DNA from 2 places in the Arthrobacter sp. N1 genome. Region 1 is predicted to be linked to the other one. Evidence: predicted binding sites of a transcription regulator. Region 1 holds the regulator's gene; the other holds the start of a gene.
What was found. Region 1 encodes LexA, which represses DNA repair genes until DNA is damaged. Its sites were predicted from a motif close to TCGAACANNTGTTCGA; they were not measured.
Positions count from the first base shown of each region.

Region 1 (7,618 bases):
TCGAGCGCGTGGTCCTCGCCGGACTGTGGAGCGAGGGCACGGCGCAGGATGCCGAGAACTCGCTGCAGGAGCTGGCGGCCCTCGCCGAGACAGCAGGTTCCGAGGTCCTCGACGGGATCGTCCAGCGCCGGCTCAAGCCGGACCCCGGGACGTTCCTCGGTTCGGGCAAGGCACAGGAGTTGAAGGACATCGTGCAGGCCACGGGCGCGGACACCGTGATCGTGGACAGCGAGCTCTCGCCGTCCCAGCGGCGTGGCCTCGAGGACATCGTCAAGGTGAAGGTCATCGACCGGACCGCCCTGATCCTCGACATCTTCGCGCAGCACGCCAAGTCCCGCGAGGGCAAGGCGCAGGTGGAACTGGCCCAGCTCGAGTACCTCCTGCCGCGTCTGCGTGGCTGGGGCGAGTCGATGTCCCGCCAGGCCGGTGGCCAGGTCGGCAGTGCCGGGGCGGGCATGGGATCGCGCGGACCGGGTGAGACGAAGATCGAACTCGACCGACGCAAGATCCGCACCCGCATGGCGAAACTGCGCCGGGAGATCGCGGGGATGAAGCCTGCCCGGGAGACGAAGCGGTCCAACCGCCGCCGGAACCAGGTGCCGTCCGTGGCGATCGCCGGGTACACGAACGCCGGGAAGTCCTCGCTCCTGAACCGCCTCACCGATGCCGGCGTGCTCGTCGAGAACGCGTTGTTCGCGACTCTCGATCCGACCATCCGACGCACCGAGACGCCGGACGGGATCGGCTACACGCTGGCCGACACCGTCGGCTTCGTCCGGTCGCTGCCCACACAGCTCATCGAGGCCTTCCGGTCCACCCTCGAGGAGGTCGCCGACTCGGACCTCATCCTGCACGTCGTCGACGCCTCCCACCCCGACCCCGAGGGGCAGATCGCCGCGGTCCGCGCGGTGCTGACGGAGGTCGAGGCCCGGAACGTCCCCGAGATCATCGTGCTCAACAAGGCCGATGCAGCCGATCCGTTCGTCATCGAGCGACTGCGTCAGCGGGAGCCGCGCTCCGTGGTCGTCTCCGCCCGGACCGGTGCGGGCCTGACCGAACTGCGGCAGCTGATCAGCACGAGCATCCCGCGCCCCGGGGTGAAGCTCGACCTGATGGTGCCCTACGAGCACGGCGAGATCGTCAGCCGCCTCCACGAAGAGGATGCCGAGATCCTCGGGATGGAGCACGTCGACGAGGGGACCCGCCTCGAGGTGATGGTCCGCGAGGGCCTGGCAGCCGAGCTGGAGCCGTACGTCCGGCATGAGTGACAGCACGCGGTCCGGCGCCGCCGTCGCGGCGCCGGACGCGGCTCGCCCTTCCCCGGAATCACGCCAGGCGCTCGAGCTCCTCGACGCCGCCGTCTCCGCCATGGGCGGGGAGATGCGCTCGGGCCAGCACGAGATGGTCCGTCAGGTCAGTGAGGCGATCCACTCGGGCGACCACCTGCTCGTCCAGGCCGGCACGGGAACCGGCAAGTCGCTCGCCTATCTGGTGCCCCTGATTGCCCACGCCATGGACAGCGATCGCCCGTCCGTCGTATCGACCGCGACGCTCGCCCTCCAGGCACAGATCGTGGGCCGGGACCTGCCACGACTGCTGGACGCGGTCCGGCCCGCGCTTGCCCGGCCGGTCGACGTCGCGCTGCTCAAGGGGCGCTCGAACTACGTCTGCCTGCACAAGACCGGCGGGGGATTCCCGGAGGAGGATGCGCCGGACACGCTCTTCAGCCTCGGCGAGGATGCGGCTCCCCACCCGGCGCCGGCCGCCATCGCGGGTGGAGCCGCCTCGGCTCTGGGCCGTGAGGTGGTCCGGCTCCGGGAGTGGGCGGAGGAGACGGAGACGGGTGACCGCGACGACCTCGTGCCCGGCGTCAGCGATCGTGCATGGCGGCAGGTGTCCGTCTCCAGCATGGAGTGCCTCGGCGCCGCGCGCTGCCCCGTCGCCCAGGAGTGCTTCAGCGAGAAGGCCCGCGCCGCGGCGGCCGACGCCGACATCATCATCACGAATCACGCCATGCTGGCGATCAGCGCCTTCGAGGGGCTCGCCGTGCTGCCCGAGTACGACGTCGTCGTGATCGACGAGGCGCACGAGCTCCACGACCGTGTCACCGGGGCCGTCTCCGGTCAGCTCTCCGCCGCCATGGTCAGCACGGCGGCCGCCGGCCTCAGGCGCCATGCGTCCGTTGCGACGACAGCGCTCGACTCCGCAGCCAGCGCCTTCGAGGCCGCGTCCGAGCTGGTCTCCTCCGGTCTGCTCGCCGGCGGGCTCCCGGACGATCTGGAGCAGACCCTCGCCCAGGTCCGCGATGCGGCTCGCGCCGCCCTCTCCGACACCAGGACGGACGGGAAGTCCGAGGCAGATGCGGACGGCGGACGCCAGATGGCGAGGTCCCGCGTCACGCTCGTGTTCGACCTGGCCGAGCGGATCCTCGCGGCGTCGGACGCGAAGGAGGTGGTCTGGGCGTCGAGGCCCAGCAGCTTCACGCCCGGATCCGGCTATTCACCGGCGGACGAGAGTGCGCCGGCGACCCTCAACGTGGCGCCGCTCTCGGTGGCCGGCCGGCTCCGCGAAGGGCTCTTCGAGGACCACACCGTGATCCTGACGTCGGCGACACTGGCCATCGGATCCGAATTCGGCCCGGTCGCCGGGTCCCTGGGTCTGAGTGGCCCGGGCGCGCCGGCGTGGACCGGCGTCGACGTGGGCAGTCCGTTCGACTACCCCCGCCAGGGCGTTCTGTACGTCGCCAAGGATCTGCCGAAACCTGAGCGCGGGACGTCGGACGCGCAGCTCGAGGAGTTGCTGGTGCTGCTCACGGCGTCGCGGGGCGGAGCGCTGGGGCTCTTCTCGTCCAAGCGGGCCGCCGAGGAAGCCGCGGAGGCACTGCGCCCGAAGGTGGACTTCGAGATCCTCTGCCAGGGGGAGTCCTCGCTCAACGCCCTGGTCACGCAGTTCGCCGAGGAACAGGACACGTGCCTGTTCGGCACCATGTCGCTCTGGCAGGGCGTCGATGTGCCGGGGGAGTCCTGCCGCCTCGTCGTGATCGATCGCATCCCCTTCCCGCGGCCGGACGATCCGCTGATGACGGCGCGCACCCGGGACGTCGCCCGGAACGGCGGCAACGGGTTCATGAGCGTGTCCGCCACGCACGCGGCGGTCCGCCTCGCCCAAGGAGCGGGACGCCTGATCCGTGCCACCGGTGACCGGGGGGTCGTCGCCGTGCTTGACAGCCGTCTCGCCACGGCGCGGTACGGCGGGTTCCTCCGGGCAGCGCTGCCGCCCTTCTGGGCGACGACGGACCGGGCCACGGTCACCGGCATCCTCGAGCGGATCTCGGGGCGCTGAGGGCTCCGGGCCCGGTGTCCTCCGGCGGGTCTCGGGGCGCCGAGGTCTCCGGGCGGGGGCCGTGCAGGATGCCGGCGGGCAGTCCCCCTCGGCAGGTGTCCCAGCACCGTCGGGCGATCACCGGGCGGGCGGGCTCCCGCCCCGGCCGGACCGGGCTAGAGAGCCCGCATCACCGAGACGACCTTGCCCATGATGCTCGCGTGGTCTCCGAGGATCGGTTCGTAGCGGGTGTTCTGCGGCAGGAGCCACGTGTGGCCGTCGCGCTGGCGGAAGGTCTTGACCGTCGCCTCGTCGTCCAGCAGGGCAGCCACGATGTCGCCGTTCTGGGCGCTCTGCTGACGCCGCACCACCACCCAGTCGCCGTCGCAGATGGCGGCGTCGACCATCGAGTCCCCGGACACCCTGAGCATGAACAGATCGCCGTGGCCCACGAGCTGCCGGGGGAGGGGCATCACGTCCTCCACCACCTGATCGGCCAGGATCGGTCCACCCGCCGCGATGCGTCCGACGAGCGGCACCAGCGCCGTGTCGACGGCGAACTGCTGCTCCGGGGCCGTACCTGACGCGGACGACGCGTCACCCGGCGTCTCCGCGGCAAGCGTCAGCGGCAGCAGGACCTCCATGGCACGGGGCCGCTTCGGGTCCCGCCGGACATAGCCGAGGCGCTCGAGCTGTGACAGCTGGTGCGTGACGCTCGACAGGCTCGCCAGACCGACGGTGTCGCCGATCTCCCGCATGGACGGGGGATACCCCTTGTCGGCGATCGACCGCTGGATGGTCTCCAGGATGGTCAGCTGACGGGCCGTCAGTCCTTTGGACACGGACCGGCCCCGTGGCCTGCCGCGGCCCGCGCTGAGGGGCACGACGTCGGTCGGGGCGTCAACGGTGTTCGAATCCTGTCGAGCTGCCGGTGTTCGTTCCGCCACGGTGAGCCTTTCGCCTGGGACTGTCCGTCCCGTCGGTTCCGCCCTCGCGCCTCCGGTCGTCCCGGAAGCGATTGTGTCAGTGGCGGGTGATTGTCTTGGGTTCATCGGGGCCGTCGTTACGCGGAAGCAGCGACGTCACCGGTGTTCTCCTGTCACGTTCACGCTAGGACAGACCGGGGCACTTATCAAACATATGTTCGAGCGAGTCTCGACAGCGGTCGTCGCTGAGTGCTAGAAATAGGACCAGACGAATTAGAACGTGTGTTCGAACACGCTGATCGGGCGGGTCCGTACATTCGAAGAAAGAGGGAATGGACATGGCTGAAGCAACAGTTCTGCACGGCAGCACGGCGCTGTGGGCGCTGACGCCTGCACGGGCGGCATCCCATCTCCGGGTCGTTCCCTCGACTCTCGACGCCGATCCTTCCCGGGTCCGTACGTCCACGCAGCGGACTACGGGCTTCTCGGGTTCCGAAGGCACCGTCACCGACACGCCACCGGCAGCACGGCCGCTCACACTGACGAGGCGCGGACGCCTGCTGCTGGTGGGCCTGCCCATCGCCCTCGGTGTCGCGGCGCTGGTCCTCCTCGGAGCGTTCCTCACATCACAGGCGCAGGCCGGGGTGGACGCTCCTGCGCCGTCAGCCGTGGTCCAAGTCGATGTCGCGGCGGGCGAGACACTCTGGGACCTGGCCGTCCAGTACGCGCCGGAGCGTGACACACGTCAGGTCGTCGGCGAGATGGTGGAGCTGAACAATCTGGGCACGTCAGTGATCCACGCGGGTCAGAGCCTCTCCATCCCGTCGCGGGGCTGAATCGCTTCTTCCGGATTCCCGCGGATGTGCCGGCCCGAAGGTCCGATGCTCCTGACGGGGTCCCGTCGCATTCGTCGGTGGAGAAGCCGTCGCTTAAACTGGGCAGGTGCCTTCAACCGTCGACGCCCTAGCGAACCTGCCCCTCCGTGACGATCTCGTGGGGCTGCACCCGTACGGCGCGCCACAACTCGATGTTCCGGTCCTCCTGAACGTGAACGAGAACACCTTCGGTGTTCCGGCCGACGTGCATGCGGCTATCGTCGCCGCCGTGGATGCGGCCGCGCAGGGGTTGAACCGATACCCGGACCGCGAGTTCACCGAGCTGCGGACGAACCTCGCCCGCTACCTCGGCCACGGGCTCACGCCGGACCAGCTCTGGGCGGCCAACGGTTCCAACGAGGTGCTGCAGCAGATCCTCCAGGCATTCGGTGGGCCGGGGCGGACGGCGATCGGCTTTCCTCCCACCTATTCGATGTATCCGCTGCTGGCCAGCGGGACCGGAACGCGGTACGTCACCGCACCACGCGACGCGGCCTACACCATGACGCCCGACGCCACGGCGCGGGCCGTCCGGGACTCCGGCGCCAACATCGTGTTCCTCTGCTCCCCGAACAACCCGACCGGGACGGCGCTCGGACTGGAGGTCGTCGAGGCGGTCTACGAGGCAGGGAAGGATTCCCGGGCGATCGTGATCGTGGACGAGGCCTACGGCGAGTTCGCCCAGGAGGGGACGGCCAGCGCCCTGACCCTGCTGCCCGGTCGGCCCCGGTTGCTCGTCTCGCGGACCATGAGCAAGGCGTTCGCCCTGGCCGGGGCCAGGATCGGTTACCTCGCCGCCGCACCGGAGATCACCGACGCCCTCCGCCTGGTGCGCCTCCCGTACCACCTCTCCGCGATCACGCAGGCGGCGGCCAATGCGGCCCTGACCCACGCCGCCACGCTGCTGTCCAACGTCGAGGCGATCAAGGTGCAGCGGGACCGGATCGTGGTGGAACTGCAGCGGCTCGGGCTGACGCCGGCGCCGTCCGACGCGAACTTCGTCTTCTTCACGGGCCTCGAGGACCCGCACCGTGTCTGGGAAGGCCTGCTGGCCGCCGGGGTGCTGATCCGTGACGTCGGCATACCGGGGTCGCTGCGGGTGACGGCCGGGACCGAGGAGGAGACGACCCTCTTCCTCTCGGCGCTGAAGAACCTCCTGTAGGGCTTCGCGGCCCCGCCTGTTCTCCTAGACTTGAGGGGCAGGATCGCGGCACCCGTCCAGTGGGCGGAGCCGGGCCGCCCCTGCGCCTGATTCGCCGACCAGCGCCCGGAAGCCCGGCAGCGCACAGAAGGAATGACATGACTGCAGATGCCCCCCGCGGCCGCACGGCCCGGATCGAGCGCGTCACCAGTGAGTCCAGCGTGCTCGTGGAACTGGACCTGGATGGCACCGGCGTGTCCACCATCGACACGACGGTCCCGTTCTTCGACCACATGCTGACGGCGCTGTCGAAGCACTCACTCATCGATCTCACCATCCGGTCGTCCGGCGACACGCACATCGACGTGCACCACACCGTGGAGGACACCGCCATCGCGATCGGCGAGGCCCTGCTCGTCGCGCTCGGTGACAAAGCCGGGATCCGCCGCTTCGGCGAGGCGACCGTACCGCTCGACGAGGCGCTGGCGAACGCCGTCGTGGACATCTCCGGCCGCCCCTTCCTCGTGCACGGCGGAGAGCCCGCGGGCCAGGAGTACCACCTGATCGGCGGGCACTTCACGGGATCGCTGACGCGCCACGTGCTGGAGGCGATAGCGCTGCACGCCCGGATCTGCCTCCACGTCACGGTGATCGCCGGCCGGGATCCCCACCACATCGTCGAAGCACAGTTCAAGGCCCTTGCCCGGGCGCTCCGCGCCGCCGTCGAGCCCGACCCGCGGGTCGAGGGCATCCCGTCCACCAAGGGGGCCCTGTGAGTGCGCGGACCATCACCGTCCTGGACTACGGCTCCGGCAACGTCCGTTCGGTGGTGCGTGCCCTCGAGCACGTGGGCGCGGAGGTCCTCCTCAGCGCCAAGCCGGACGACGTCCTGAAGGCCGACGGGCTGCTGGTGCCCGGGGTGGGCGCGTTCCAGGCCGTGATGAAGGGCCTGAAGGACGTCGATGCCCTGCGCATGATCGGCCGCCGGGTCGCCGGAGGCCGGCCGGTACTCGGCATCTGCGTCGGGCTCCAGGTCCTGTTCGACGAAGGGGTGGAGCACGGTGTCCGGACGCCCGGGATGGCCGAGTGGCCCGGAGTCGTCGAGCGGCTCAAGGCCGACGTGGTCCCGCACATGGGATGGAACACCGTCCAGGCGCCGGAGGACACCGTCCTGTTCGACGGCATCCGCGACGAGCGCTTCTACTTCGTCCACTCCTACGGCGTGCAGGACTGGTCCTTCGACGTGACGCAGCCCGCCATGAAGCCTCCCCAGGTCACGTGGTCGAACCACGGTGGTCCGTTCATCGCCGCCGTCGAGAACGGACCCCTCAGCGCCACCCAGTTCCACCCCGAGA
Region 1 covers NZ_CP102608.1:1,220,800-1,228,417, forward strand. The annotation lists gene hflX (GTPase HflX) at 1-1,268, shown strand, start outside; gene NVV32_RS05540 (ATP-dependent DNA helicase) at 1,261-3,342, shown strand; gene lexA (transcriptional repressor LexA) at 3,498-4,205, opposite strand; gene NVV32_RS05550 (LysM peptidoglycan-binding domain-containing protein) at 4,586-5,083, shown strand; gene NVV32_RS05555 (histidinol-phosphate transaminase) at 5,190-6,284, shown strand; gene hisB (imidazoleglycerol-phosphate dehydratase HisB) at 6,422-7,039, shown strand; gene hisH (imidazole glycerol phosphate synthase subunit HisH) at 7,036-7,618, shown strand, end outside.

Region 2 (7,618 bases), 530 kb from region 1:
CCGTGTTGAGCCCCAATCTGTGGAGCTACATCGACGCCTACGACCTGGCCGACGCCATCGTGCTCGCCACGGAATCGGACCTGCCGGGTCACGAGGTGTTCTACATCGCGTCGCCCGACAACGTGGGGGGCTACGACTTCGCCGAAGTCCTCGCGCAGTACTACGGCGACCAGATCGAACTCCGTGAGCTGAGCCGGCCGGACGCCTCAGGCATCTCGAGCGCGAAGGCACAGCGGATGCTGGGCTGGACGCCCAAGCGTTCGTGGCGCGACTACCTCGATGCGGACGGCAAGGCCGTTCAGCAGTAGTGCCTGGTACGACACAGGGCGGGACTGGCGTCCCGCCCTGTGTCAGGTCTCGACCGCGCACCCCCTCTCAGTGGGTCCGGTCGGTCCCACGCCTGGCCGCGCTGTCCCTCGCGGGGAAGCTGCCCGTGGACCGGCTGATCTCGCACCGCATCGGCCTCGACGAGGTCAACGAGGCGTCCGACGCAATGCGTCGCGGCGAGCGCGCCCGGAGCGTCATAGTGTTCTAGCCGACGACGACGGCGGAGGTGGCTGGGGCGGCCGTCGTCGAGTACAGCAGCGGGGCGCTTGCAGCAGACCGTCCGCGTTCGGCGCCACGAAGCTGCTCGTGGACGGCGTCCTCCACCTGCCAGTAGGTATTTCTTCGGGGACTCCGATTCGGGTCAAGGTATCCCGGTGGAGTGAACCAAGGGATTCCGTACTTCGGTTCGACGTTCCACTTCCCTTCGTGAATCACATGATGATGCCGCGAGCACAGGAGGACGCCTTGGCTGATACTCGTTGTGCCACCTTTGGCCCAGGGCGTTATGTGGTGGGCCTCGCACCAGGTTGCCGGAATGGAGCAGTCCGGGAACGCGCAGCCCTTGTCTCTCGCAACGAGTGCCCGTCGCAGATGGGCGGGGAAGAGGCGTTGTGCCCGCCCGATGTCGAGGATCTGACCTTGTCCGCCGAGGACCATCGGAATGATGTCTGCATCACAGGCCAGCGTGCGGATGCTCCGTGCGCTCATCTGCTGCCCGAACACAGCGTGGCCGGCACGCTCCATCTGGCCAACGAGGTCGGAATAGCTGATGGTCACCATGACCTGGGGCCGGTGTCCGGCTGCTGCGGGAAGCCTGTCGGTCGACAAAGCGATCCTGCAGGCTGCGACCAGCCCGTCGAGGAGGCTTTGCGGGCGTGTCGGCCGATCTGTATCGCCCGCGCGGATGTCGGCCACGCCGTCATCGCCGGCTTCGCTCTGGCGCCTGCCCGTGGCGCTCCCACCGACGCCACACTCTTCGTTCTCGGCGGCCATCATGTCGGCTCTGTCTCCACCGATGATCGGGTCCCCGGTGTTCTGAAGGGTAATCACATTCCTCCTCGGATTCGTCGCGGTGTTCATGACGGTGACCAGATGCTCGAACTGCTCGTCGGTGGCGCCGATCTCCAGAAGATGCAGACCGTTGCGTCTGCCCTTGAGGAAGACACCCTGCCGTGCCTTGAGGACCTTTTCGGTGGGTTCCAGCCCGTCCTGGTTGAGCACGCCCTCCCAGCGTCGCGCGAGGACCCGCAGGAGGTCTTCGTCCGATTCGACTGCTTGCCGCGTGAGGTGCTGCTCCATCGAAGCGAGTTGCACCGGCGTTGCGAAGGACCGCACCCGTTGCACCGCCTCATGGACGATCGAAGCAGCGCGTCCGCTGACCTGGCCCGCGCTCGTTGCAGCACCGAGGGTGCTCATCGACGCGGGAGTGGCAGAGCCGATTGCAGTGACGCCGGGCAGGAGACTTGCCGCGAGCCTCAATCGGCGGTTCGCCTCAGTGCGGCTGATGCCGAGCCGGGCCCGCAGGAAGTCAGCACAGGTCCTGAATTCGGGGCGGAACCCATCATCGTTCCGCTGTTCGGCGCCTGCTGAAGTGCTGCCGCCGTCGTTGACGTCGTCCTGCACTGTCGACAGGCTTTGCTGCGCCCGCACGCGGAGGGATCCAGCGGCCTCCTGCTCCCCGGCGCCGGTGACTCCGTGTTCCTGCGCAGCTCCAGCGGCAACGATCTGGAGATGATCGATGACCTTCGAGAGCTCTTCGATGTCCACGAGTGCTCGCACGACGTCGTGCCTGCTGAGAAGGAGGTGACGCCCCTTCAGTTCCCGCGCGAAAGCGAGCAAGTCCGACCGCATCGACTCCAGGGAGGTACCAAGTCCCTCGGAATGCTCGAGCGGTGCGATGTCCATGCCTCATTTTATCGAACACGCGTACTATTACAGTGGGCCCGGACTCTTTGTGGAGGAGGAGTCGAGCACTCTTCCTCCACCGCCGTCGGCTGTCATCGCCGGTCGTGCCAGCGAGTCGGTGTACCGGAAAATCGCCGAGCCGTGGCGCCATCAGGCACATCTTGCTCGTACAGCCTGGGCTGAAGCCGATCAGCGCTCCGTGGTCGAGAGACCATCCGCGAAGCGCATGAGCTCTGCGCCCAGCCGGCGGGCGCGGTCGGCCAACGCCTCAGCGGTATCAACAGCAGACGGCGCCGGGCTGCCCGCCGGAACCTGCGCGACGGGCTCCCGCTGGATGTCGATGTCGAACACCACGTGGTCCGGGTGGTGCCAGGTCGAGAACACCTCGACCGGTCGACCGTCCTGATCGAAGCTCGTCCCCTCCAGCAGCAGCACGGGTGACGACGCTTCCAGCTGCAGCAGCCGCAGCAGGTCGCCGTCGCCCGGAACCGCCCGGATCTGCCGCTTGCCGGAGGTGATGCGCACTCCGTACTTCTCACCGAGCACCTCATGGAGGGACGCATCGTGTAGGGCTTCCGCGGTCAGGTCGGCGAATGTCGGTGCCGGTAGCCACGTGTGGATGACGGCGATGGGCACGCCGTCGGCCGTCCGCAACCGCTCGAGGAAGAGGACCTGCGGCGTCTCGAGGACCGCGGTCGATGGATCGGCGTCCTGCAGGGACAATGACAGCACTTCAGTACCGACGCTCGCCCCGGTACTGCCCAGCTGTGCCGATAGCCCTGAGGTGCGGTGCACCAGCCGGTGGTGTTCCCGCCGGGGGGCAACGGTGCTGCCGCGCCCGCGGCCGCGCTCGATCAGCCCTTCATCGGTCAGTGCACCGAGGGCCTGGCGCACCACGGACCGGGACACGCCGTAGCGCACCTGAAGCTGCGCCTCGCTGGGCAGCGAGGTGCCCGGCGGCAGTGAATGGTTCAGGATCTGCGCCCGCAGATGCCCTCGGAGCTGCAGGTGCAGCGGCTCGCTGCTCCCCGCGTCGAGGAGGCGGCCAGGGGTGTCAGGTGTGTCCATCTCGACCACTGTCCCTGCCGTCAGGACGCAGAGTCGGACTCATCCGACTGCGCCGGATTGTCGTCGTCGTGCTCTTCGAGGACCTTGCCGTCGTGGACCCGCTTGAGCTCGATGCCCTCGAGGTAGCTGGGGATGGGTGGGTCGAGGTCTTCGTCGCTGGTCATGATTCCGATCCTAGGCGTCCGGAGAGGACAAGCCGCGACGGCGTCGGTGGCTTGTCCTCTCCTGGTCGTCGGGCACGGTGGTTCACCGCGGGAAGACCTACTTCTTCTGCGCGGTCCGCCAGACGTGGTCCCAGCCTGGCGCCAGGGCAGCAGCCCGGCGCATCGACAGCACGAGGCTCGCCTCGCGGGCGATGCCCTGCCCGGCGATGTCGAACGCCGTGCCGTGGTCCACCGAGACACGGACGACAGGCAGGCCGACGGTGATGTTCACGCCGTCGTCGCCGTAGACCGCCTTGAAGGGTGCGTGGCCCTGGTCGTGGTAGCAGGCGATGACCATGTTCCACTTGCCCTTGACCGCGGCGGGGATGAGCGCGTCCGCGGGAATGGGTCCATGCACGTTGATGCCGTTCTCGCGGGCGGCGGCGACGGCGGGGGCGAGGATGTCGGCGTCCTCGTCGCCGAACAGGCGGTTCTCGCCGGCGTGCGGGTTGAGTCCGGCGAGGCCGATCGGCTCGTCCGGGTTGCCGAGGGCCTTCGTGAACGCACTGACGAGTTCGATCACGTTGGTGGTGCGTTCCGGCGTGACGTCCTCGATGGCCTGCCGCAGGGAGACGTGGGTGGTGAGGTGGAAGAAGTAGAGGTCGCCCGCGGAGAGGACGAGGCTGAAGTTCTCCACGCCGAACTCGTGCGCGAGCAGCTCGGTGTGGCCGGGCCATTTGTGCCCGCCGGCGTGCATCGCGGCCTTGTTGAGCGGTGCGGTGACGATGCCCTGGACCTTGCCTTCGCGGGCCAGGCGACAGGCCTCGACGACGAAGCGGTAGGAGCCGTCGCCCGCGGCGGGGCTGAGCTCGCCGAGCTTGACGTCTGCGAGTGACGGGCCGGTCTGGAGAAGCTCGATGATGCCGGGCTCGTTCGTCGCGTCCTCGATCGAGGACAGCACGCGGACCGTGTCCGGGTCGCCGCCCACGTTGGTGACGCCCTGGCGCATGGCGGCCTCGTCGCCGATGACGACGGGCACGCATTCCTGCCGGACGTCGTCGTGCCCGAGGAGGGACTTCGCGGTGATCTCCGGCCCGATGCCGGCGACGTCGCCGAGGGTGACGGCGAGGGTGGGGATGCTCATGTGGATGCCTCCGTGGGATGTTCGCGGGTGGTGAGGGTTCGGGTGAGTTCGGTGACAGTGTCGAGCAGGGCGGTGACGGGCCCGAAGCCGCCGGCCTTCGTGACGACAATCATTCCAGCGGCGGTGCCGCCTTCGACGACGCCGACCGGGATGCCCTCCTGGATGGCGCCGGTGATGCGCAGCGCCTGGGCGCGCGTGGCGTCGAGCACGGCGCGGGCTCCGTCGCCGCCGACGAGCACGAGGGCTCCGACGGAGGCGCGGGCCAGGGTCTGCTGCACCACCGACGCGAGGCTGTTCGCGATGGCGGCGCCGCTGAGGGTCTCGGAGCCACCAATCGCCTCGGGGGAGAGGATGACCACCACCCGCGGGAGGGACTCCGGTGACTCCAACTCCCCGGCGGCCCATTGCGCGAGGCCGTTCGGCAGGTCGAGCAGCGAGTCCCCGGGCTGCAGGATGCGGAGCTCGGACGCGTCCAGGTGGGCGCGCAGGTGGTCGGTCTGCGCGCGGGCGACGTCGTGCAAGGAACTGACGACGACGACGATCCGCTGCCCCTGCGCCGCGGGCGCCGGTTCCGGGGCAGTCAGCTCCCTGGCGGCGTCGGCCCAGGCTTCCGCCATCGCCGCGGCGAGACCCGCTGACCCGGCAGGGATCGCCGTCGGACCGGCGACGACGAGCGCGGCCGCGAGGGTGCCGAGGTCGTCGTCGGAGGCCGCATTGACGACGACGACGCCGCTACCCGCCGCGTCCCGAAGGGCCTGTGCATCCCGGTCGGCCGAGCCGCTGAGGCTGATCGTCGTCTTGCCGGGCAGGAGCTGCGAGAACTCGCTCGTCGGGACCGGCGTGACCGGATCACGGCCCGCGGGGGAGTCCTCGACCGGTCTGCCGTGCACGCGCAGCAGGCCGTCCTCGACGGTGCGCCCCATCGCCGGGTAGGCCGGGCAAACGACGGCGAAGGAGCCGGGGTGCCGCTCCTGCCAGGCGTCGAGGGCCCCGGCCACCTGTGCCGGGACGCTGCCGCGCATGGTGGAGTCGATCTTCAGGTACAGGCGGTCGGCCCCGGCGGTGACGAGGTTCCTGATGGCGCTCGCCGTGGCCTGCCGGGCGGTCGTCGGATCCATGGCGCGGGCGTCGGTGTTGACCGCCAGGGCGCTGCCGGGTGCCACCGAATCCGGGAGCAGTTCGCCCAGCAGCAGCCGGGAGGACCAGCCGGTGCGGGAGAACTGGACCACGGAGTCCGTGGCGCCGGTGACGTCGTCGGCCGCGATGCCGACGATGGGTGCGGACGGTGTCACGACTGGTCGTCGTCCTGCGTGCGGCGGCGTCGGGTGGTGGGCGCGGACGGATCACCCGCAGGTGGGAGTTCGGAGGCGGACGTCGGGGTGACCGCGACGGCGTCGTCCGTGTCCAGCCCGCCCTGGCGCTTGAGCACCCAGGTGGCCAGCAGCGGGGCGAAGATCGCGGTGACCAGGACGGCCGAGGCGACCTGCGCCGTCGCGACCTCCACGAACGGCGAGAAGGTCGGGTCGGCAGCTGCGACGATCGCCGGGGTCGCGATCGAATTGCCGGCCGTGGTCGCGGAGGCGATACCGATGCCTGACTTGATGCCGCGGCGGAGGATGAACCGGTAGCCGATGTAGACGAGGGTGCCGGTGATGAGGGTGGCGGCGATGCCGACGAAGATGCCGCTGAGGCCGCCAGTGATGACGTTGCGGAGGTCGATGCCGGTGCCGAGGGCGAAGGCGAAGAACGGGATCACGATGTTCGGCACGGGCCGCATGACCTCGGTCCACTTGGCGTCGAGGTTGCCGACGATGAAGCCGAGGATCAGGGGGATGACGGCGGCGAGCAAAGTGAGGAACGGAATGTTTCCGAGGCCGGAGATGCCGAGGAAGAGGAGTGTGAAGAAGGGGCCGTCGTTGACGGCGGACGCCATGTAGGCGCCGCGGTCGCGGTAGTCGCCGTAGCGTCCGGTGAAGGCGAGCCAGAGGCCACCGTTGCTGTTGTCGAAGCTCGCGAGGAGGGCGAGGATCGAGATCCCGAGGATGCCGTCGATGCCCACCACGAGGCCGAGGCCTGCCACGAGGGCGGCTGGGATGATCGTCTTGAACAGCAGGACGACGCCAGTGGTCGCGAGCACGGGGCCGGAGGCCTTGGCGGTGATCTGCATGCCGGTGGCGAAGATCAGCACGGCGATCAGCGGGAGGGCCGATTCGGCGAACAGGGCGGTGGTGAAGCTGCCGAGTTCGAGGAAGCCGGGAGCGAACGTCCCGACGATCGAACCGAGGATCAGGGGGATCAGCATGAGGCCGCCGGGGATGCGGTTCATGCCGTCGAACAGGGGAATGCGGGACTTTGGAAGCGATTCGGCTGCCATGGCGAATCTTCTCTCTGTGCGCGGAGGTGGGTGCGTACTTGGAGTACGGACAAGATGTACCAATGGTACGGGGAGTGCCGCGGGTCACACAAGCAATTCAGTAGCCTTCTGGTTTCCCAAGCCTTGGGAGCTACTGCCCGCTGATGATCGGAGTCTGGGAGACCATCCCAGACTCCGGCGCGGGCCCGCACCACGGCGGCAACGGCCCGGACGTGGCATACCGCTTCTTGAGGAACGGCACCGTTGCAATTCATGACGACGGCTGTTCACTTATCCGTGGGTGTGAAAGGGAGCGAGCCCGGGGCGCGCGGCACAACATGGATCGCCCGCGCGGACGGCACGCGCATCGCGGCGAGCTGCTTCCGCGGTGTGGGAGCGGGCTGGAGGAGCAGATAGGCGAGCAGTCCCAAGGCTTTCCGGCCGCGGGGCTACCGGTCTCCTTCCGTCGCCTGCGCGGTGGCTACCGGGCGGCGGCGACCGGGTAGAGGTCGGTGCCCTCGAGCATCACCGAGTCGATCTTCGCCGACAGCGCGCCGTCTACCTCGGACGCCGACTTCGCATCAATCTACCGCTGGTCCGCCTGGAAGGTTGCCCAGTTCACCTTCGGGTCGCCGTCGTGCTCGAGGATGTAGACGAGGACGTCGTCGGTTCCTAGGG
Region 2 covers NZ_CP102608.1:687,587-695,204, forward strand. The annotation lists gene NVV32_RS03225 (NAD-dependent epimerase/dehydratase family protein) at 1-308, shown strand, start outside; gene NVV32_RS03230 (DUF222 domain-containing protein) at 532-2,232, opposite strand; gene NVV32_RS03235 (GntR family transcriptional regulator) at 2,422-3,300, opposite strand; gene NVV32_RS03240 (hypothetical protein) at 3,321-3,464, opposite strand; gene pdxA (4-hydroxythreonine-4-phosphate dehydrogenase PdxA) at 3,562-4,587, opposite strand; gene NVV32_RS03250 (four-carbon acid sugar kinase family protein) at 4,584-5,879, opposite strand; gene NVV32_RS03255 (2-keto-3-deoxygluconate permease) at 5,876-6,961, opposite strand; gene NVV32_RS03260 (NIPSNAP family protein) at 7,613-7,618, opposite strand, start outside.
Region 2: the regulator LexA is predicted to act here: its motif matches at 2,244-2,259, upstream of NVV32_RS03230 (DUF222 domain-containing protein).